Regions from separate parts of the Xanthomonas sp. NCPPB 1826 genome, predicted to be linked through region 3. Evidence: predicted binding sites of a transcription regulator. Region 3 holds the regulator's gene; each other region holds the start of a gene.
What was found. The regulator FliA, encoded in region 3, starts transcription of late flagellar genes. The targets are predictions, from matches to a motif close to TAAAGTTTNNCNNNCNNNGGCCGATAA.
Positions count from the first base shown of each region.

Region 1 (4,487 bases), 1.8 Mb from region 3:
GCCAAGTCGGCCGGCGGCATGGGCTGGCTGGTCGATGCACTGGGCAACATGCTGGTCGGCGTGGTTGCCGGTGCGATCGTGCTGGGCGCGGTGATGCTGTTCCAGAAGCTGCGCGGGAAGCCGGCGGCGCACTGACGCCGTGCCGCGGCGGGCCAGGGGAGCCCCTGGCCCGCCGCACGGAAGCTGTTGGTCGTGGTGGGGGCCCGGCGGCAACCGAAGAACTGCGGCGCCTCTGCGTCGTGCGCCGGCAACCCGGTCCGACCGGTCGATGCGGCAGACCGGGTTCGCGGCTAGTCGGCGCTGATCACGCGATTCTTGCCGGCCGCCTTGGCGTCGTACATGGCGCGGTCGGCACGGCGGATCACATCGTCCTGGGCCTCGTCGAGATGGCGCAGTGCCACGCCGCCGCTGAAGCTGACGAATACGCGCACGTCCTCGTGCAGCAACGAGCGCTGGGCGAGGGCGCGCTGCAGGCGGATCACCGCCGCGCTGGCTTCGAAGATGGTGGAGTCCGGCAGCAGCAGCACGAACTCCTCGCCGCCGAAGCGGGCGATGGCATCGGTGGTGCGCAGCACCGACTTGGCCACGTCCACGGTGTGGCGCAGCGCGGCGTCGCCACCGGCGTGGCCGTGGGTCTCGTTGAGGCGGCGGAAGTCATCCAGATCCAGCATCGCCACGCACAACGGTTGCCCGCCGCGCTGGGTGCGTGCGGCCTCGCGCTGGAACAGTTCCTCGAAACCGCGGCGGTTCAGCGCGCCGGTCAGCTGGTCTTCGCGCACCAGCCCGGCCACGTCCTTGAGTTCCTGTTCGAGCGAGGCGATGCGCTGCTCGGCGTCCTCGACCTGGCGGCGTGCGGCCAGCAGCTCGTCGCGCGCGGCCAGCGCCTGCGCCTGCACCCCGGCGGTGTCCTGCAGCACGTCCTGCAACAGCCGGTTGAGGTCGGGAATGCTGCGAGCGTCGCCGATCGCCTGCGAATAGCCGGCAACGCGATCGTGGTACTCGCCGGTGCTGGTGGCCATGCCGTCGAGCCGGTCGACGAATGACACCATCATCTCGCGCATCGCGGTCTTGGAGTCGGCAATACCTTGCTTGAGCAGGCCTTGCTTGTAGATGACCTCGCGCAAGGTGCCGCGTGCCTGTTCGATCGAGCCGACATCCAGCGGCCCGGAGATCAGCTGCCGCACCACCGAGATCTGGCCCTGCAGCCAGCTGCGATCGTCGAGCAGTTCGCCGACGTTTTCCAACAGCAGGTCGAACAGGCCGAGCAGCAGGTTCTGCTGCTCGCTGGCATCTTCGGCACGCAGGCCGATCTGATGACTCAGTTCGCGCAGGCGCTGTTCCAGGGTGATCAGCTCATGGCCGGGGCGCCAGTGGCGCAGTGCCGATGCCAGGGTCTGCGCTTCCTCGGCCAGTTCCGGGCTGCGTTGCAGCAGCGTGGACAGGGCATTGCCCAGCGCGTGCCGCAGCAGGTCGCGCAGTTGCTCGGCTTCGGTGCGTCCTTCGGCCAGCGAGTCGCCGGTATCGATGGTGCGGATGTACTTGTCGATCAGTTGCCGCAAGGCGCGGCCGTAGCCGGGCCAGTCGCCAGCCGCATAGGCCGCGCTCAGGCGCACCCCCATGTCGCCAAGTTCGCCATGCAGGCTGGTGATGCCTTCGGCGAAGGCCAGCAGCAAAGCCTCCGGATGCGCGGCGTGCGAGAACAGCCGCATCAACAGGGCGGTGGCGGCCGCCGGGTCGTGCGCGCCGGACTTGTTCTTGGCCGGCACCAGCTGATGCGCGGCCAGGCCGTGCCCGCCGCGCTCGCTACCGATCACGCTGGGCAGGGCGGCGGCCGGGCGCGCGCTGTCCGCCCCGCCCCAGGGCAACAGGCGGCGCAGTCCGCCACGTGGGCGGCTTGGAAGTTCAGGCTGGTCTGCCATGCGCCGGGATCTCGGAAAGTCGTGGTGCCATCGCTGGTTATCGGCGCGCAGGCGGCGCGCTTAAGCGGTCTGGGCAGTTCTGCGCAGTTCCGGCATGCCCGCCCGATGCCAAGCGGTGGACGATGCGCCACCTGCGCGCATGCCTGAACAAGTCAGGCGGATGATGGCGGGCGCCGCCGTCAACGCCCGCTTTCGGTGCGTTTCAACAACCGCGCACCACGGCAGGGATGTCATCGCACTGCAATGCGCCGCTTATGCCAGTAGGCATGCGCAACCATGCGCAAGGGAATTTAGCTGTCGCAGAAAAGTCAGCACGTATTCACGCATATTTTATTTGCACGGGGTGTAGATTCATCTCAAGGACAACGTGGAGTACGCGCGTTGGCCCCGCTCCTCATTCGTAGCAGGTCGTCTGGCTGAATCGGCAGATGATGGTTGTCGCTTCGCTGTTTTCCGTCTCCACCCACTTTACGACGGACGTTTAGATGGTTGCCATGATGCCGCTTCACGCTACTACCGCACGCTTCGAGCGCAGCACGATGCTCCCCACTCTGAAGAAGAGCGGGCGACCGCGTGATGCACGTGGCCGCTTCATTCGCCATCACGAGCGTCTGCCGGTGTCGCCGGCCGATACCCGCGGGGCCTTGTTCGTGGTGTCGGAGATGGCGGACTTCATCAAGGCGGGCGGTCTGGGCGATGTGGCTGCAGCGCTGCCACGCGCGCTGCGCCATCGCTACGACGTCCGTGTGCTGATCCCCGGCTATCGCGCGGTGCTGGCACGCGCGGGCAAGGTGGAGATCGTCGGCCGGGTGCTGGCGCATGCCGCACTGCCGGCCTGCGATATCGGCCGCATCGTGCAATCGGACGGCCTGCCGATCTACATCCTGCTGTCCAAGGAATTGTTCGAACGTGACGGCTCGCCCTATGTGAGCACCAGCGGCTCGGAATTCGAAGACAACGCGATCCGCTTTGCCACCTTGTCGCATGCCGCCGCGCAGATCGCCGCCGGCCATGCCGGGCTGGGCTGGAAGCCGCGCCTGCTGCACCTCAACGACTGGCCGTGCGCGCTGGCGGCCGCCTATGTGCGCTGGTCCGGCGGCACCACGCCGTGCCTGTTGACCATCCATAACCTGGCCTACCAGGGCCTGGTGCCGTATTCGATGGCCGCTGCGCTGGGCATTCCGGCCGAGCGTGTGGCCGAGCTGGAGTTCTACGGGCAGATGTCGTTCCTGCGCGGCGGCATCGTGCATGCCGACCACGTCAACACGGTCAGCGTCAGCTATGCCCAGCAGATCACCGGCCCGGCGCAGGGCTGCGGCCTGGACCGCCTGCTGGCCGGCCGCGCCGCCAAGGGCGCGCTGACCGGCATCGTCAACGGCATCGACGCCAGCTGGGACCCGCGTACCGACGAATATCTGGACACGCACTTCAGCGTCAATCAGTGGCAGGGCCGTCAGGCCAACGCCGCGCAGGTGCGCAAGGCCTTCGGGCTGCGCGAGAGCACCGGCCCGCTGTTTGCGGTGGTATCGCGGCTGGTGCACCAGAAGGGCCTGGACCTGATCTGCGAGGTCGCCCCGCAGATCGTGGCGGCCGGCGGCCAGATCGCGGTGATCGGCGGTGGCGAGCCGGAGATCGAGCAACAGGTTGCCGAACTGACCCGGCGCTATCCGGGCCAGGTCGGTGCCTTCATCGGTTTCGAGGAAGGCCTCGCGCGGCGCATGTTCGCCGGCGCCGACTTCCTGCTGATGCCGTCGCGCTTCGAGCCGTGCGGCTTGAGCCAGATGTATGCACAGCGCTTTGGCTGCCTGCCGATCGCGCACGCCACCGGTGGTCTGATCGACACCGTGGATGACGGCGTCACCGGGTTTTTGTTCCAGCACGCCAGCGTGGAAGCGTTGCGCCGCTGCCTGGAGCGCGCATTCCGTACCTTCCGCCTGCCCAGCCTGCTGTCGGCGATGCGCCGCGCGGCGATGCTGCGTCCCAGTGGTTGGGATGTGGCGGGCAAGAAATACCTCTCGCTGTACGAACGCACCGCCGCAACCGCTCCCGCGCTTGCGACGGTGTCATGAGCGAACGGCTGGGCGTGCAGGGGCAGGAAACGGAAGCGACGGCGGTGACCATGGATGGGATGTCGGATCTGGTGCAGAGCGTGCAGGCGCTGGCCGATGGCCTGCCTGCCGATGCATTCGCGGTATTGGGCCCGCATTCCCAGGCAGACGGCCGCCGGCTGGTGCGCGTGCTGGCGCCCGGTGCCGAGGCCATGGGCCTGATCGATCCACGCGGCAAGTTGCTGGCGCGCATGCAGGCCGGCACGGTCGATGGCGTGTTCGAGGGCACGCTGGCGGTCGAAGGCCCGTATCGGCTGCGCATCGTCTGGCCGGACGTGGTGCAGGAGATCGAAGACCCCTACGCCTTTGCCGCCACGCTGGACGAATCCACCCTGCTGCAGATCGCTGCCGGCGATGGCCAGGCGTTGCGTCGTGCCCTGGGTGCCCAGCACCTGCACTGCGACGACGTGCCCGGGGTGCGCTTTGCGGTGTGGGCGCCGCATGCGCAGCGCGTGGCGGT
Region 1 is NZ_CM161521.1:519,555-524,041, forward strand. Features, by position in the region: gene AC1PLA_RS02250 (DUF808 domain-containing protein) at 1-135, shown strand, start outside; gene AC1PLA_RS02255 (GGDEF domain-containing protein) at 291-1,919, opposite strand; gene glgA (glycogen synthase GlgA) at 2,405-3,988, shown strand; gene AC1PLA_RS02265 (1,4-alpha-glucan branching enzyme) at 3,985-4,487, shown strand, end outside.
Region 1: AC1PLA_RS02255 (GGDEF domain-containing protein) is a predicted target of FliA. The motif match lies at 1,957-1,983, and genes of this name have one in related genera.

Region 2 (4,487 bases), 1.5 Mb from region 3:
GGGCGTGGTGATCCAGCAGCACATACATGCCACGCGCGTTGAATTCGTTGATCACCTTGTCCAGGATCTGCAGCGAGCTCAGGCCCTGCAGATCGGCATTGAGGCTGTAATCGATGCTGGTCGGCATCGTGCTGCTGCGCAGGGTGGCCGGGCAGAACGGCAGACGCACGGCGTTGAAGCCCAGGCCCTGCATCTGGTTGATCATGTCCTTCCAGTTGCGTGCCCACAGACCGTGCATGACATGGTTGCCGGTCTCGAAGCCGAATACGTTGACGCCCTTGAGCTGCACCACCTTGCCGCTGTCGTCGACAATCTTGTTGTTGCTGATGGAGTAGCTGAAGGCCGGTGCGGCGGCGAGCGCCAGCGCGGTGGCCAGTGCGAGCGTACTGGCGGTCCTGAAAATGGACATGGTGATCTCCCTAGCGAACCCGGCTCGACACCCGAACCCGGTGAGGGGGGCATCTTGGTCCGCGGCTGCATCGTTTGGCGTGATCCGGACCACAGAAAGGCGCATTGCCGCACCGGTCACACGCTGGCTGCGGGCCGGGTCGCTTTCGCGCACACTATCGCCGCTGTCGCCTGTCCGCAGGCTGTCCTTTCTGTCCCCGGAGTGTCTTCCAATGTCCTTTCTGCGTGCCGAACTGGCGCAATGGCGCGCCTCGCCTGCGCGCGAACTGATGGCCGGTGCGGTCGCTACCTTTGCGCTGATTCCCGAAGTGATCGCCTTTGCGTTCGTGGCCGGCGTCGACCCGCAAGTGGGGCTGTTCGCGTCGTTCGTGATCGGGATTGTCATCGCGTTCTTCGGCGGCCGCCCGGCGATGATTTCCGCTGCGGCCGGGTCGGTGGCCCTGGTGGCCGCACCGCTGGTGGCCGCGCACGGCTTGCCTTATCTGCTGGCGGCCGGGCTGCTGGCCGGTGCGGTGCAGATCCTGTTCGGTCTGTTGCGGCTGGGCGTGCTGATGCGCTTTGTCAGCAGTTCGGTGCGTACCGGCTTCGTCAATGCGCTGGCGGTGCTGATCTTCGCCGCGCAGCTGCCGCATCTGCAGCACGCCAACCTGGCCACCTGGGGCATGTTGGCGTTGGGCCTGCTCATCATCTACGGCCTGCCGCGGCTGCCGTTGCCGGGCGTGTCGGCAATCCCTTCGCCGCTGCTGTGCATCCTGGTGCTGACGGTGCTGGGCTCGGCGTTGCACCTGCCGCTGGAGACGGTGGCCGATCTGGGCAAGCTGCCCAACGCACTGCCGGTCCTGCAATGGCCGGCGGTGCCGCTGACGCTGGAGACCTTGCGCATCATCGCCCTGCCGGCGCTGGCCATCGCGATGGTGGGGCTGCTCGAATCGCTGATGACCGCACGCGTGGTCGACGAACTTACCGACACCCCGAGCAACAAGAACCGCGAGTGCACCGGGCTGGGTCTGGCCAATACCGCGGCCAGCCTGTTCGGCGGCATCGCCGGCTGCGGCATGATCGGGCAGACCGTGGGCAACGTGAAATACGGCGGGCGGGGCCGTCTCTCCACCCTGTTCGCCGGGGTGTTCCTGCTGATCCTGATGGTGCTGCTCAAGCCGTGGGTCTCGCAGGTGCCGGTGATCGCGCTGGTGGCGATCATGGTGATGGTCTCGGCCGAGACCTTTGACTGGCGTTCGCTGCGCACCGTGGTCACCCATCCGCGCACCTCCAGCATGGTGATGCTGGCCACCGTGGCGGTGACCCTGGTCACCCGCAACCTGGCCGCCGGGGTGGCGGTGGGCGTGGTATTGAGCGGGGTGTTCTTCACCTTCAAGGTGGCCGGGCTGCTGCAGATCACGCACAGCGACGGCGACGACGGCGTGCGTACCTACCACGTGCGCGGGCAGGTGTTCTTCGCCTCGGCCGACGTGTTCATCGACGCCTTCGACGCGCGCCAGGTGCCCGGCCGCGCAGTGGTGATCGACGTCGGCCGCGCGCATTTCTGGGACATCACCGCGGTGGCGGCGCTGGACAAGGTGGTGCAGCGGCTGCGTCATCATGGGCTGGACGTCCAGGTCAAAGGCCTGAATGCCGGCAGCCGGCGCCTGATGCAGGCGCACGCGCTGGGCGACGATGCGCTGGAGTCCGCACTGCCGTAAGCGCGCTGGTGCACCGGCCGGTCGCGCGCCTGCACATCCGTGTACGCCGGCTGGCCGTGCGCTGCGCCGGCCGGCGGGCGGACTCAAGTTCGCGCGTGCAGCGCCGATGAACCGGCATCGAGATTGCCGGTAACCCGTCGTGATGCCAGTGCGTTCCAGCCCGAGAGGTGTGCCCGCGTGCCGTGACCGGCGCTGCGGGCCTGCGTCTGCCCGCGGGATGGTGCGGCAATGACCACGGCACCGTTGCTGGAACGCATGGTGGACCTGACCGCCATCCGCGATGCCGACCTGCTCGACCTCAGCCTGTTGCGCACCATGCGCGAGGTCTGCGCGTCCGAGGAACTGTCGTTGCTGCGCATCGCGCCGGACGGCCGCACCATGGCCGAAACGCGGCTGCGCGAGGATGGCCGGCTGTCGCTGACGGTGGCCGACATCCACGACGCGCAGATGCGCGCGCAACTGGCCGACCTGCATGGGCCGGGCGATGTGGTGCAGTTGCAGCAGGACGGCCGCGCGCTGCTGGTGTACCCGATGATGGAGGCACGCGGCATCCGCACCTGCCTGCGTGTGGGCGGCTCGCGCGCGCCCGGCGCCGCCGAGCAGGTGATGCTGCAGGGCTTTGCGCGCTTCTTCCAGAATTACCGTAGCCTGCTCGACGATGCCCAGCGCGATGCGTTGACCGGCCTGCGCAACCGCAAGACCTTTGACGATGTGATCCTGCGCCTGTTCGCCGGTGGTGCGGATGCGGCGGCCAGCGAAGGCGTGTGGCTGGGGATCGTGGACATCGATCACTTCAAGCGCGTCAACGACAGCTTCGGGCACCTGTATGGCGACGAGGTGCTGTTGCTGGTTGCGCAGTTGATGCAGCGCTGCTTCCGCCAGGACGATCTGCTGTTCCGCTTCGGCGGCGAGGAGTTCGTGATCGTGTTGCGCGGTGTGGACCGCGACATCGCGGTGAGTCTGTTCGAGCGTTTCCGTATGGCGGTGGCCGAGCAGGTGTTTCCGCAGGTCGGCAAGGTCACGCTCAGTACCGGCATCGTCGAGCTCACCGACGGCCAGTTGATAAGCCAGCTGCTCGACGAGGCCGACAAGGCGCTGTACTGGGCAAAGCAGCACGGCCGCAATCGCACCGAGGTCTACGCCGAACTGGTGGCGAGCGGAAAGATGCAGCAGGTCACCCAGCAGGTCGGCAGCGTCGATCTGTTCTGAGCGGCAGTGGCGTTCGGCGGCGGCGCTGCGGTTTAGGTTGCAGCAGCATGTAGCAGTTGGACGGCATCCAGCGCCATGAGGCGCAAGGTGGATGGCGTGCCAGGTGGTAGCGCCATGTGCTGCGACGCGCCGCATCGCTAGCTGGCCATATCGATCAATGCTGCGTCGCTGCCGAGGCACGTCGTGCCAGCGCGACGGCATGCATCGCTCGACGCCGTGCACACCCGATCGAACGCCGCAGTGGCTACACTCCAGGGCTGTTCGGATACTACCTGGGTGCTGCAGTGAAGCGAGTTGTTACCAAACGCGTTGCAATGGGAATGCTGGCGATGGCGGTCTCGACCGCACTGATGGCGGCGACGCCGAGCTTCGATGGCGCGCGCATCTCGCGCGACGTCAAGGAGCTGTCCTCCGATGCCTATGAGGGCCGCGGCCCGGCCACTGCCGGCGAGGAAAAGACCATTGCCTACCTGAGCAAGCAGTTCGCCGACGCCGGCCTGCAGCCGGGCGGCGACCTGACCGACGGCAAGCGCGGCTGGACCCAGGCAGTGCCGCTGCGCCGCGCCGATATCGTCGGCACGCCGACCATCGCCCTGCAGCACGCCGGCAAGCCGCAAGCGCTGACCCAGGGCAAGCAGATCGCCATCCGCGCCGCGCTGGACGGATCGTCCAAGGTCGACATCGCCAACGCGCCGCTGGTGTTCGTCGGCTACGGCGTCAAGGCGCCGGAGCGTGACTGGGACGACTTCAAGGGCGTGGACCTGAAGGGCAAGATCGCGGTGGTGCTGATCAACGACCCGGATTTCGAAACCGGCAAGGGCGCCTTTGACGGCGCCGGCATGACCTACTACGGCCGCTGGACCTACAAGTACGAAGAAGGCGCCCGCCAGGGCGCGCTCGGCGTGCTGGTGGTGCACGAAACCGCGCCCGCCTCCTACGGCTGGGACACCGTGGCCAGCTCCAACACCAACACCATGTTCGACGTGGTGCGCGACAACCCGCGTGCCGCGCATCCCACCCTGGAAGGCTGGATCCAGCGCGATCTGGCCGCCGACTTGTTCAAGCAGGCCGGGCTGGATTTCGACGCCTTGAAGAAGCAGGCGCAGACGCGTGGCTTCAAGCCGGTGGAACTCAAGGGCCAGGGGCTGAGCGCCAGCTACCAGGTCAAAT
Region 2 is NZ_CM161521.1:829,651-834,137, forward strand. Features, by position in the region: gene AC1PLA_RS03575 (cellulase family glycosylhydrolase) at 1-409, opposite strand, end outside; gene AC1PLA_RS03580 (SulP family inorganic anion transporter) at 621-2,108, shown strand; gene AC1PLA_RS03585 (GGDEF domain-containing protein) at 2,337-3,317, shown strand; gene AC1PLA_RS03590 (M28 family metallopeptidase) at 3,638-4,487, shown strand, end outside.
Region 2: AC1PLA_RS03585 (GGDEF domain-containing protein) is a predicted target of FliA. The motif match lies at 2,192-2,218, and genes of this name have one in related genera.

Region 3 (4,487 bases):
CCCTGGCCCATGCCGTCGCGGTGACCGCCGCGCCGCGCCAGGAACACGCGCTGTCGGCCGTGCCGGAACAGCTGTTCGCCGATTTCCTGACCACCGCGCCGGTGCAGCGCGCCGCCGTGCAGGCTGCCCCGGTGCAGGCCCCGACCCCGATCATGGCCGCCGCTGCTGCCCCCGTGCAGGCCGGCTACGACCAGGACGAAGACGCGCTGGACGACGACGCCGACTTCGACCTGGACGCGCTGCCGCAGATCCTGCCGCCGGCCGCGTTGCCGCCGCTGGTGGTCGCCCCGCCGGCGCTGGCCGCGGTGCCGGTCGCCGCCGCCCCGGCGCCGCAGAACGATGAAGAACTCAAGCAGTTGCGTGGCGAGCTGGCGCTGATGCGGCAGATGATCGAGCGCGAAATGAACCGCCTCACCGACGAGCGCCTGCGTGGCTCGCCGGTGCGCGCGCAGGCTCTGGAGCTGATGGACGACTACGGCTTCGACGCCGGCCTGATCCGCGACGTGGCACTGCAGATTCCGGCCGATACCGAATTGCACCGCGGCCGCGGGCTGATGCTGGGCCTGCTGTCCAAGCGCCTGCCGGTGGCCCCGGTCGACCCGCTGGAACGCGGCGGCGTGATCGCCCTGGTCGGCCCGACCGGCGCCGGCAAGACCACCACCATCGCCAAGCTCGCCCAGCGCTTCGCCGCCCAGCACGCCCCGCGCGATGTGGCCCTGGTCACCACCGACACCCAGCGCGTCGGCGGCCGCGAGCAGCTGCACAGCTACGGCCGTCAGCTCGGCATCGCCGTGCACGAGGCCGACAGCGCCGAGAGCCTGCTGGAACTGCTCGAGCGCCTGCGCGACTACAAGCTGGTGCTGATCGACACCGCCGGCATGGGCCAGCGCGACCGCGCCCTGGCCGCCCAGCTGAACTGGCTGCGCGCCGCGCATCAGGTCACCTCGCTGCTGGTGCTGCCTGCCAACGCGCACTTTTCCGACCTCGACGAGGTCGTGCGCCGCTTTGCCCACGCCAAGCCCCAGGGCGTGGTGCTGACCAAACTTGACGAGACCGGCCGCTTCGGTAGTGCGCTGTCGGTCGTCGTCGATCACCAAATGCCCATCACCTGGGTGACTGACGGACAGCGGGTCCCCGACGACCTGCACCGCGCCAATGCCGCCAGTCTCGTTCTTCGCCTTGAAGATTTGCGGCGCGCTGCCGATAAGCCCTGTACTCCGGAGCACAACCATGCAGTCGCGTGAATACGCCAAGCTGACCAACGCCTTCCCCCTGTCGGCGACCCGTCCCGAGCCCCTGGGCCCGGTGCGCACCATTGCCGTGACCGGTGGCAAGGGCGGCGTGGGTAAAACCAACATCTCCGCCAACCTGGCCGTGGCGCTGGCCGACATGGGCAAGCGCACCCTGCTGCTGGACGCCGACCTGGGCCTGGCCAACCTGGACGTGGTGCTGGGCCTGTCGCCCAAGTACACCCTGGCCGACCTGATCGCCGGCCGCTGCACGCTGGATGAAGTGATCATCGAAGGCCCCGGCGGTGTGCTGGTGGTCCCGGCCGCCTCCGGTCGCCGCCACATGGCAGAACTGGCCCCGGCCCAGCACATCGGCCTGGTCAACGTGTTCTCCGAGCTGGAACGCGACCTGGACGTGATGGTCATCGATACCGCCGCCGGCATCACCGACAGCGTGCTGACCTTCTGCCAGGCCGCCCAGGACACCGTGGTGGTGGTCTGCGACGAGCCGGCCTCGATCACCGACGCCTATGCGCTGATCAAGGTGCTCTCGCGCGAACGCGGCGTGGACCGCCTGCAGATCATCGCCAACATGGTGCGCGACCCCAACGAGGGCCGCCTGCTGTACGACAAGCTGTCGCGGGTCTGCGAAAAATTCCTCGGCGACGTGTCGCTGAACTACCTCGGCCACGTGCCGCAGGACGACTGGTTGCGCCTGTCGGTGCAGCGCCAGCAGCCGGTCATCAAGGCCTACCCCGCCAGTCCGTCGGCGCAGGCCATTGCAGAAATCGCTCGCCGTACCTCGCGCTGGCAGGCCCCCACCGTGCCGCGCGGCAATGTCGAGTTCTTCGTCGAACGCATCATCCAACGGGGAGTGGCCGCATGAGCACCGCTACCGCAACCACGGCCAGCGCGCAGTACCGCGCCGTGCAGCGCAACAACGCCAACGATATCGTCACCCAGCACGCCGACCTGGTGCGCCGCATCGCCCACCATCTGGCCGCGCGCCTGCCGGCGAGCGTGGAAGTGGACGATCTGATCCAGGCCGGCATGATCGGCCTGATCGAAGCCTCGCGCAGTTACGACTCCGAACAGGGCGCCTCGTTCGAGACCTATGCCTCGATCCGCATCCGCGGCTCGATGATCGACGAGATCCGGCGTGGCGACTGGGTACCGCGCTCGGTGCACCGCCGCGCACGCGACGCTGCCGCCGCCGTGCGCAAGATCGAACAGCACACCGGCCGCGCCGCCGCCGCCACCGAAGTGGCCGCCGCGATGGAGATGCCGCTGCCCGACTACCTGCGTCTGATGGAAGATGCCGCCCGCGGCCAGGTGCTGAGCCTGGAGTCGCGGATCGAGGATCACGGCGAGCTGGACACCACCGCCAAGGGCGGCCCCAATCCGCAGCAGATGATGGAGCGTGGCGAATTCGGCCGCGAGCTGGGCAAGGCCATCGGCCAGTTGCCCGAGCGCGAGCAGCTGGTGCTGTCGCTGTACTACGAACAGGAATTGAACCTGAAAGAAATCGGCGCCGTGCTCGGTGTCAGCGAATCGCGCGTCTGCCAGATCCATGGCCAGGCGGTGGTGCGTCTGCGCGGCCGCCTCAAGGTCTTCGAACTGGCCGATGCCGGTGTCGAAATTGACGAATGATTTTTTCGCGTATTTTTAGTGTTAGGAGCTTGATGTGAACAAGAACATGCGGATTTTGATCGTGGACGACTTCTCGACGATGCGACGTATCGTCAAGAATCTGTTGGGCGATCTGGGCTTCACCAATACCGCAGAGGCCGAAGACGGCAACAGCGCATTGGCGGCGTTGCGGGCCGGCCCGTTCGATTTCGTGGTCACCGACTGGAACATGCCCGGCATGACCGGCATCGACCTGCTGCGCAACATCCGCGCCGACGCCAAGCTCAAGCACCTGCCGGTGATGATGGTGACCGCCGAAGCCAAGCGCGAGCAGATCATCGAAGCGGCCCAGTGCGGCGTGAACGGCTACATCATCAAGCCGTTCACCGCACAGACGCTGGAAGAGAAGCTGGGCAAGGTGTTCGAACGTCTGGCGGCGACCGCCTGATGAACGCCACCGTGGAAGCCGATGCCGAACGTGCCGCCCTGATCGAGCGCCTGCAGCACGCGCTCGATGCACTGGAAAGCGGTGACCAGGTCGCCTGGCGGCGCGAGGTGGACCACCTCGCCGCGCTGCGCACGCGCCCGATGATGCAGAGCCTGAGCCGGCTCGCGCGCGAACTCGGGCAGGCGCTGGGCGAGCTGCCCACCGTGCCCGAGGAAGCCGGCGAACTGGACGATGCCTGCTCGCGCCTGGACCACGTGGTGGAAATGACCGAGAAGGCCAGCCATCGCACGCTGGACCTGGTCGAGGAATGCCGCGAGCTGGCCAACCAGCTGCGCGACGGTGGCCTGAACCAGGACCAGGGCGCGCTGATGGACAAGATGCGCCATAACCTGACCGAGCTGTCGCTGGCGCAGAGCTACCAGGACCTGAGCGGCCAGATCATCCGTCGCGTGGCCGGCATCGTGCGGCGCGTGCACGAGGGCTTCGGTGCGCTCGGCCTGCCGCCGAAGAATCCCGAGCCGAAGAAAGACGACGGCGGTCTTGCCGGTCCTGCAGTCAAGGGCCTGGACCGTCACGCGGTGTCGCAGGACGACGCCGACGACCTGCTGTCCGGATTGGGGCTGTAACCATGAGTGCTGTTCCAGACGATATTGCTGCCGATTTCATTGTCGAGGCCCAGGAAATCCTGGATCGCCTCGGCGAACAGCTGGTGTCGCTGGAACAGGCACCGGACGAAGCCGACCAGCTCAACGCGGTGTTCCGCGGCTTCCACACGCTCAAGGGCGGCGCCGGCTTCCTGGCGATCAAGCCGATGGTCGAGCTCTGCCACGCCGCCGAGGAAACCCTGGGCATGGCACGCTCCGGCCAGGCGGTGTTGCAGGCGCATCACTTCGATGCCGCGCAGCAGTCGCTGGATTATCTGCAGGCCATGCTGGATGCGATGGGCTCGGGCGAAACCGTGCCGCATGCACCGGCCTCGCTGATTGCGCAGTTCGATGCCAAGAGCGGCCCGCCGGCGGTCAAGGCCGCGCCCAAGGCCGCTGCCGCTGCACCCGCACACGATGACGCACATGGCGCTGCTGCGCCTGGCGCCAAGGCCGCGCCCAAGGCGGCGGCCAAGGCGGCCGACGCCGAGCAGACCGTGCGCGTGGACACCAAGCGCCTGGACGCCATCGTCAACC
Region 3 is NZ_CM161521.1:2,363,541-2,368,027, reverse strand. Features, by position in the region: gene flhF (flagellar biosynthesis GTPase FlhF) at 1-1,244, shown strand, start outside; gene AC1PLA_RS10185 (MinD/ParA family protein) at 1,231-2,115, shown strand; gene AC1PLA_RS10180 (RNA polymerase sigma factor FliA) at 2,112-2,879, shown strand; gene cheY (chemotaxis response regulator CheY) at 2,914-3,306, shown strand; gene AC1PLA_RS10170 (protein phosphatase CheZ) at 3,306-3,932, shown strand; gene AC1PLA_RS10165 (chemotaxis protein CheA) at 3,935-4,487, shown strand, end outside.

Region 4 (4,487 bases), 1.4 Mb from region 3:
CGTCAGCCAGCTGCTGTGCCCGCGACCATCGTGTTCGATGGCGTGTGCCTGCTGTGCAATGGCTGGGTCAGGTTCCTGCTGCGTCACGATCGACGCGGGCGTTATCGCTTTGCCGCAATGCAGGGCCAGGCCGGACGTGCGCTGTTGCAGCGGCATGGCCTGGATCCGGACGACCCGTTGTCGTTTCTGCTGGTGGATGACTGCGGTGCATGGACCGACAGCGACGCAATCATGCGGGTGCTGGCCGGGTTGGTCGGATTCTGGCGGCTGTCCACGGTGTTGCGCGTGGTACCGCGTCGCATGCGCGACATCGGCTATCGCCTGATCGCACGCCATCGCTACCGCTGGTTCGGTCGCACCGAGCATTGCATGCTGCCGAGCCCAGAGCAGCACGAGCGGTTTCTCGACTAGCGCCCACCGCCCACGTAGGAGCGCACCTGGGCGCGATGCGGCGTTATCGATAAAGCTCCGTCGCGCCCGGGTGCGCTCCTACGACTGCGCGCTGATTTCTATGATGGCTTGTTGATACGGGGTGTTGGTCGGCCGCGTGCGTTGGATCTGTGGTGGCGGACAGGCATGCCTGCTCGGTGTAGGAGCGCACCTGGGCGCGATGGGGGCATTACCGGGAAAGCTTCATCGCGCACAAGTGCGCTCCTACGGTGATTCTGCGCTTCAGTGACGGCGGCTTACGCGGCTGCGTTTTTGAAGCTTGCGGGCGCTGCTTTCGGGTTGCCGCCGTGCGCGGGCTGCAGGCGGAAGATCGACACCGCATCGGCCAGTTCCACGGCCTGTTCTTCCAGGCTGCGTGCGGCGGCGGTGGCTTCTTCCACCAGCGCGGCGTTGCGTTGGGTGACTTCGTCCAGTTGCGCGACGGTGCGGTTGACCTGTTCGATGCCGCTGGATTGCTCGGCGCTGGCGGCGGTGATCTCGCTCATGATGTCGGTGACGTGTTTGACCGAGCCGACGATCTCGCGCATGGTCGCGCCGGCGCGGTGCACCAGGCCCGAGCCCAGTTCGACCTTGTCGGTGGAATCGGCGATCAGCGTCTTGATCTCCTTGGCCGCATCGGCCGAGCGCCGCGCCAGCGCGCGCACTTCCGAGGCGACCACCGCAAAGCCGCGGCCCTGTTCGCCGGCGCGTGCGGCTTCCACCGCGGCGTTGAGCGCCAGGATATTGGTCTGGAAGGCGATGCCGTCGATGACGCCGATGATCTCGCCGATCTTGCGCGAGGCAGTGCTGATCTGGCCCATGGTGGACACCACATCGTCCATCACCTGGCCGCCGTTCTGCGCGACTTCGCCGGTGCCCACCACCAGCCGATTGGCCTGCAGCGCGCTGTCGGCGTTCTGCTTCACGGTGGAGGTGAGCTCTTCCATGGAGCTGGCGGTTTCTTCCAGATTGGCGGCCTGTTGCTCGGTGCGCTCGGACAGGTCGGTGTTGCCGGCGGCGATTTCCACCGCCGCGCGGCGGATCGTGTCCGATGCGATCTGGATGCCGCCGATGATCTCGGTCAGCCGGGTCACGGTCTGGTTGGTGTCGTCGCGCAGGCGCGCAAAGATGCCATGCGCATCGCCATCCACGCGCTGGGTGAGGTCGCCTTCGGCCAATGCGCCGATCACGCGCGCCAACGCGGCCAGGTGGGTTTCCACCGAGTCGTAGATGCGGTTGATGCCCTGCGCCAGCGACAGCAGCACGCCGTCCATGCCATCGATCTGCATGCGGCGGCTGAAATCGCCGGCCGCGGCGGCATCGATGATCTGGATCAGCGCCTGCTCGGCGTTGACCTGCGCGGTGACGTCCATCCACTGCGCGATGGTGCCCAGCTTGGTGCCGTCGGCGGCGATGATCGGGCTGTAGACGAAGTCGATCTGGCGGCCGAAGAACGGCGCGCGCACCGCCTTGGAGGCGGTCAGCGCACGCATGCGGTCGATCGCGGCCTGGCTGTCGGGATAGATGTCGCCGATGCTGCCGCCGACGAAGCCTTCGGCATGGAAGCTGGGACGGAAGCTCTGCACATCCGGCTCGATCAGCTTGAGCATCGCCAGCAGTTTGCGGTTGGCGAACAGTACCTGGCCGTCGTCGTCGGCGATGCGGATCATGGTGTCCAGATCGTCCAGCGCCTTGATCACGAACTGGCCGTGGCGCAGGCCCTGTTCCATCACATCGATGCGGATGGCCAGCTTGTCCTGGGTCGCCTGCAGGGCGTGCAGCAACGGCGCGAGTTCGCCGGAGGCGTTGCGCAGATCCAGACGCTGGAAGCGCCCGTCACCGATGGCCGTCACCGTGCCGATCGCCTGTTGCAGTTGCGCCAGACCGCGACGGCGCGCCCACCACCACAGCCCGGCACTTGCCGCGCCCAGCACCAGCAGCGCCGGTAGCAAGCGGCCCAGCCCAGCCCAGATGCTGCCGGGCAGCAGCGTGGCGGCGTAGAGCGTCAGCGAGGCCAGCAGACCGATCTGTGCAGCGGCAGGCAGCCATGCGGCCGTGCTGGCACGCGCAAGGTTCCGGCCGGAAGGCGGGCGGGAGACGGCGGTGGCATCGGATGAGGGCGACATAGGCTGAGTCCAACTGAGTGATTCGGAGTGGGGAGCGGCGTCCTGCGCTGCATGGGCTGCTATGGGGTATCGGCGGCCGAGCCCGAATCATGACGGCGTGAAATCACCGTTCGTCGGAATCTGCCGACCAGACCCCCGAAAACACCGATGTAGTTGATTTGGAAGCGGTTTCAGTGCGGCCCGATGCACTATGGAACCGCGATTTGCAGCCGAACACCGGCCTTGCAATTGTAAATTCCGCGTGAAATATCAGCGGGTGCCGTAAACACTCCGTAGGCCTCGACGCCACCCAATCCGATCGCATGCACGCAATCAAGACTGACCAGTGGCGTCATCAGTGCGACGCCACGAACACGCATCGAAGAGCCGGGAATCGGGAATCGAGCGAGGCATCAACCCAGCCGAGCCCTGAAAGACGACAGAAAAGCGCCTTTCCCATTCCCGAATCCCGATTCCCGATTCACCAAAAAAAAACCGGCCATCTCACGATGACCGGTCTATCGATGCTAACTAGCTGACGCTACACCGGCTTACTTCGCCGGCTTGGCGCCCGCGTCGTCGGGCAGCGCCCAGGCGATCACGCTGTCGCCCGACTTGGTTTCCATGCGGTCGTGTCCACCCACGGCGGCCACGATGTACTGCTTGCCGTCGATGGTGTAGCTCAGCGGAGCGGCCTGCGGGCCGGCCGGCACGCGGGTCTCCCAGACCTGCTTGCCGGTGCGGGTGTCGAAGCCGCGCATGAAGTCGTCCAGGGTCGCGCCGATGAAGGTCACGCCGCCGGCGGTGGCCAGCGAGCCGCTGTTGTTGGGCGTGCCGATCTCGAACTTGGTCTTGGACGGGATGCCCATCGGGCCCTGGTCGTAACCGGTGCCCAGCGGACGCCGCCAGATCACCTGCTGGGTGCGCAGGTCCACGCCGGAGATGTAGCCCCACGGCGGTGCCACGCACGGCGTGTTGAGCGGCGACATCCACGGCTCCTTGCGGGCGCCGTAGGCCAGGCCCTTCTGCGCCATGTAGCCCGGCGTCTTGCTCTTGCCGTCGAACACCGAGACCACGCCCAGTTCATTCATCTTTTCGCGGGTGTAGACCTGCAGGGTGTAGGGCAGGCGATTGCTGTTCATCACCATGATGCCGCGCTGCAGATCGACCGAGACGCCGCCCCAGTTGATGCCGCCGTGATTGCCGGTAAAGGCCAGCGAGCCCTGCAGGGTCGGCGGGGTGAACATGCCTTCGTAGCGCAGCTGCTTGAACTGGATGCGGCAGGCCAGCTGGTCGAACGGGGTCATGCCCCAGGCGTCGGATTCGACGATGGTTTCGTACTCGCGGCTCGGTGCGCCCACGGTATTGGGCATGCCCGGCGAGATCGGCTGCGTGGCCGCGGTCCAGTCGCCGTGATCGGTGCCCTGCGGCACGGCGATCTGCTTGACCGGCATGAGCGGGGCACCGGTGGCGCGGTCCAGCACGAACACCTGGCCGGACTTGGTGGCCTGGATCACCGCAGGACGGGTAGCGCCGCCGGCGACCGGCCAGTCGACCAGATTCGGCTGCGGGCCGATGTCGTAATCCCACAAGTCGTGGTTGACGGTGCGGAAGTGCCAACGCTCCTTGCCGGTGGCCGCATCCACGGCAACCAGCGAGGCGGTGTATTCCTCATCCTGCGGGGTACGGCCCTTGCCGAAGAAATCGCCCGAGGCATTACCGGTCGGCAGATAGACCAGGCCCAGCTCGTCATCGGCGGCCATCAGCGACCACACGTTCGGGGTGGAACGGGTATAGGTCTGCCCGGCCGGCGGCTCGGCGGTGATCGCCGGGTTGCCCAGGTCCCAGGCCCAACGCAGCTGGCCGGTGAGCGCATCGAAGCCGCGCACCACGCCCGACGGCGCATCGCCTTCCTGGCCGTCACGCACCTGGCCGGTGGGCTGGATCACCACG
Region 4 is NZ_CM161521.1:3,781,246-3,785,732, reverse strand. Features, by position in the region: gene AC1PLA_RS15960 (thiol-disulfide oxidoreductase DCC family protein) at 1-411, shown strand, start outside; gene AC1PLA_RS15955 (methyl-accepting chemotaxis protein) at 687-2,555, opposite strand; gene AC1PLA_RS15950 (glucose/quinate/shikimate family membrane-bound PQQ-dependent dehydrogenase) at 3,086-4,487, opposite strand, start outside.
Region 4: AC1PLA_RS15955 (methyl-accepting chemotaxis protein) is a predicted target of FliA. The motif match lies at 2,622-2,648, and genes of this name have one in related genera.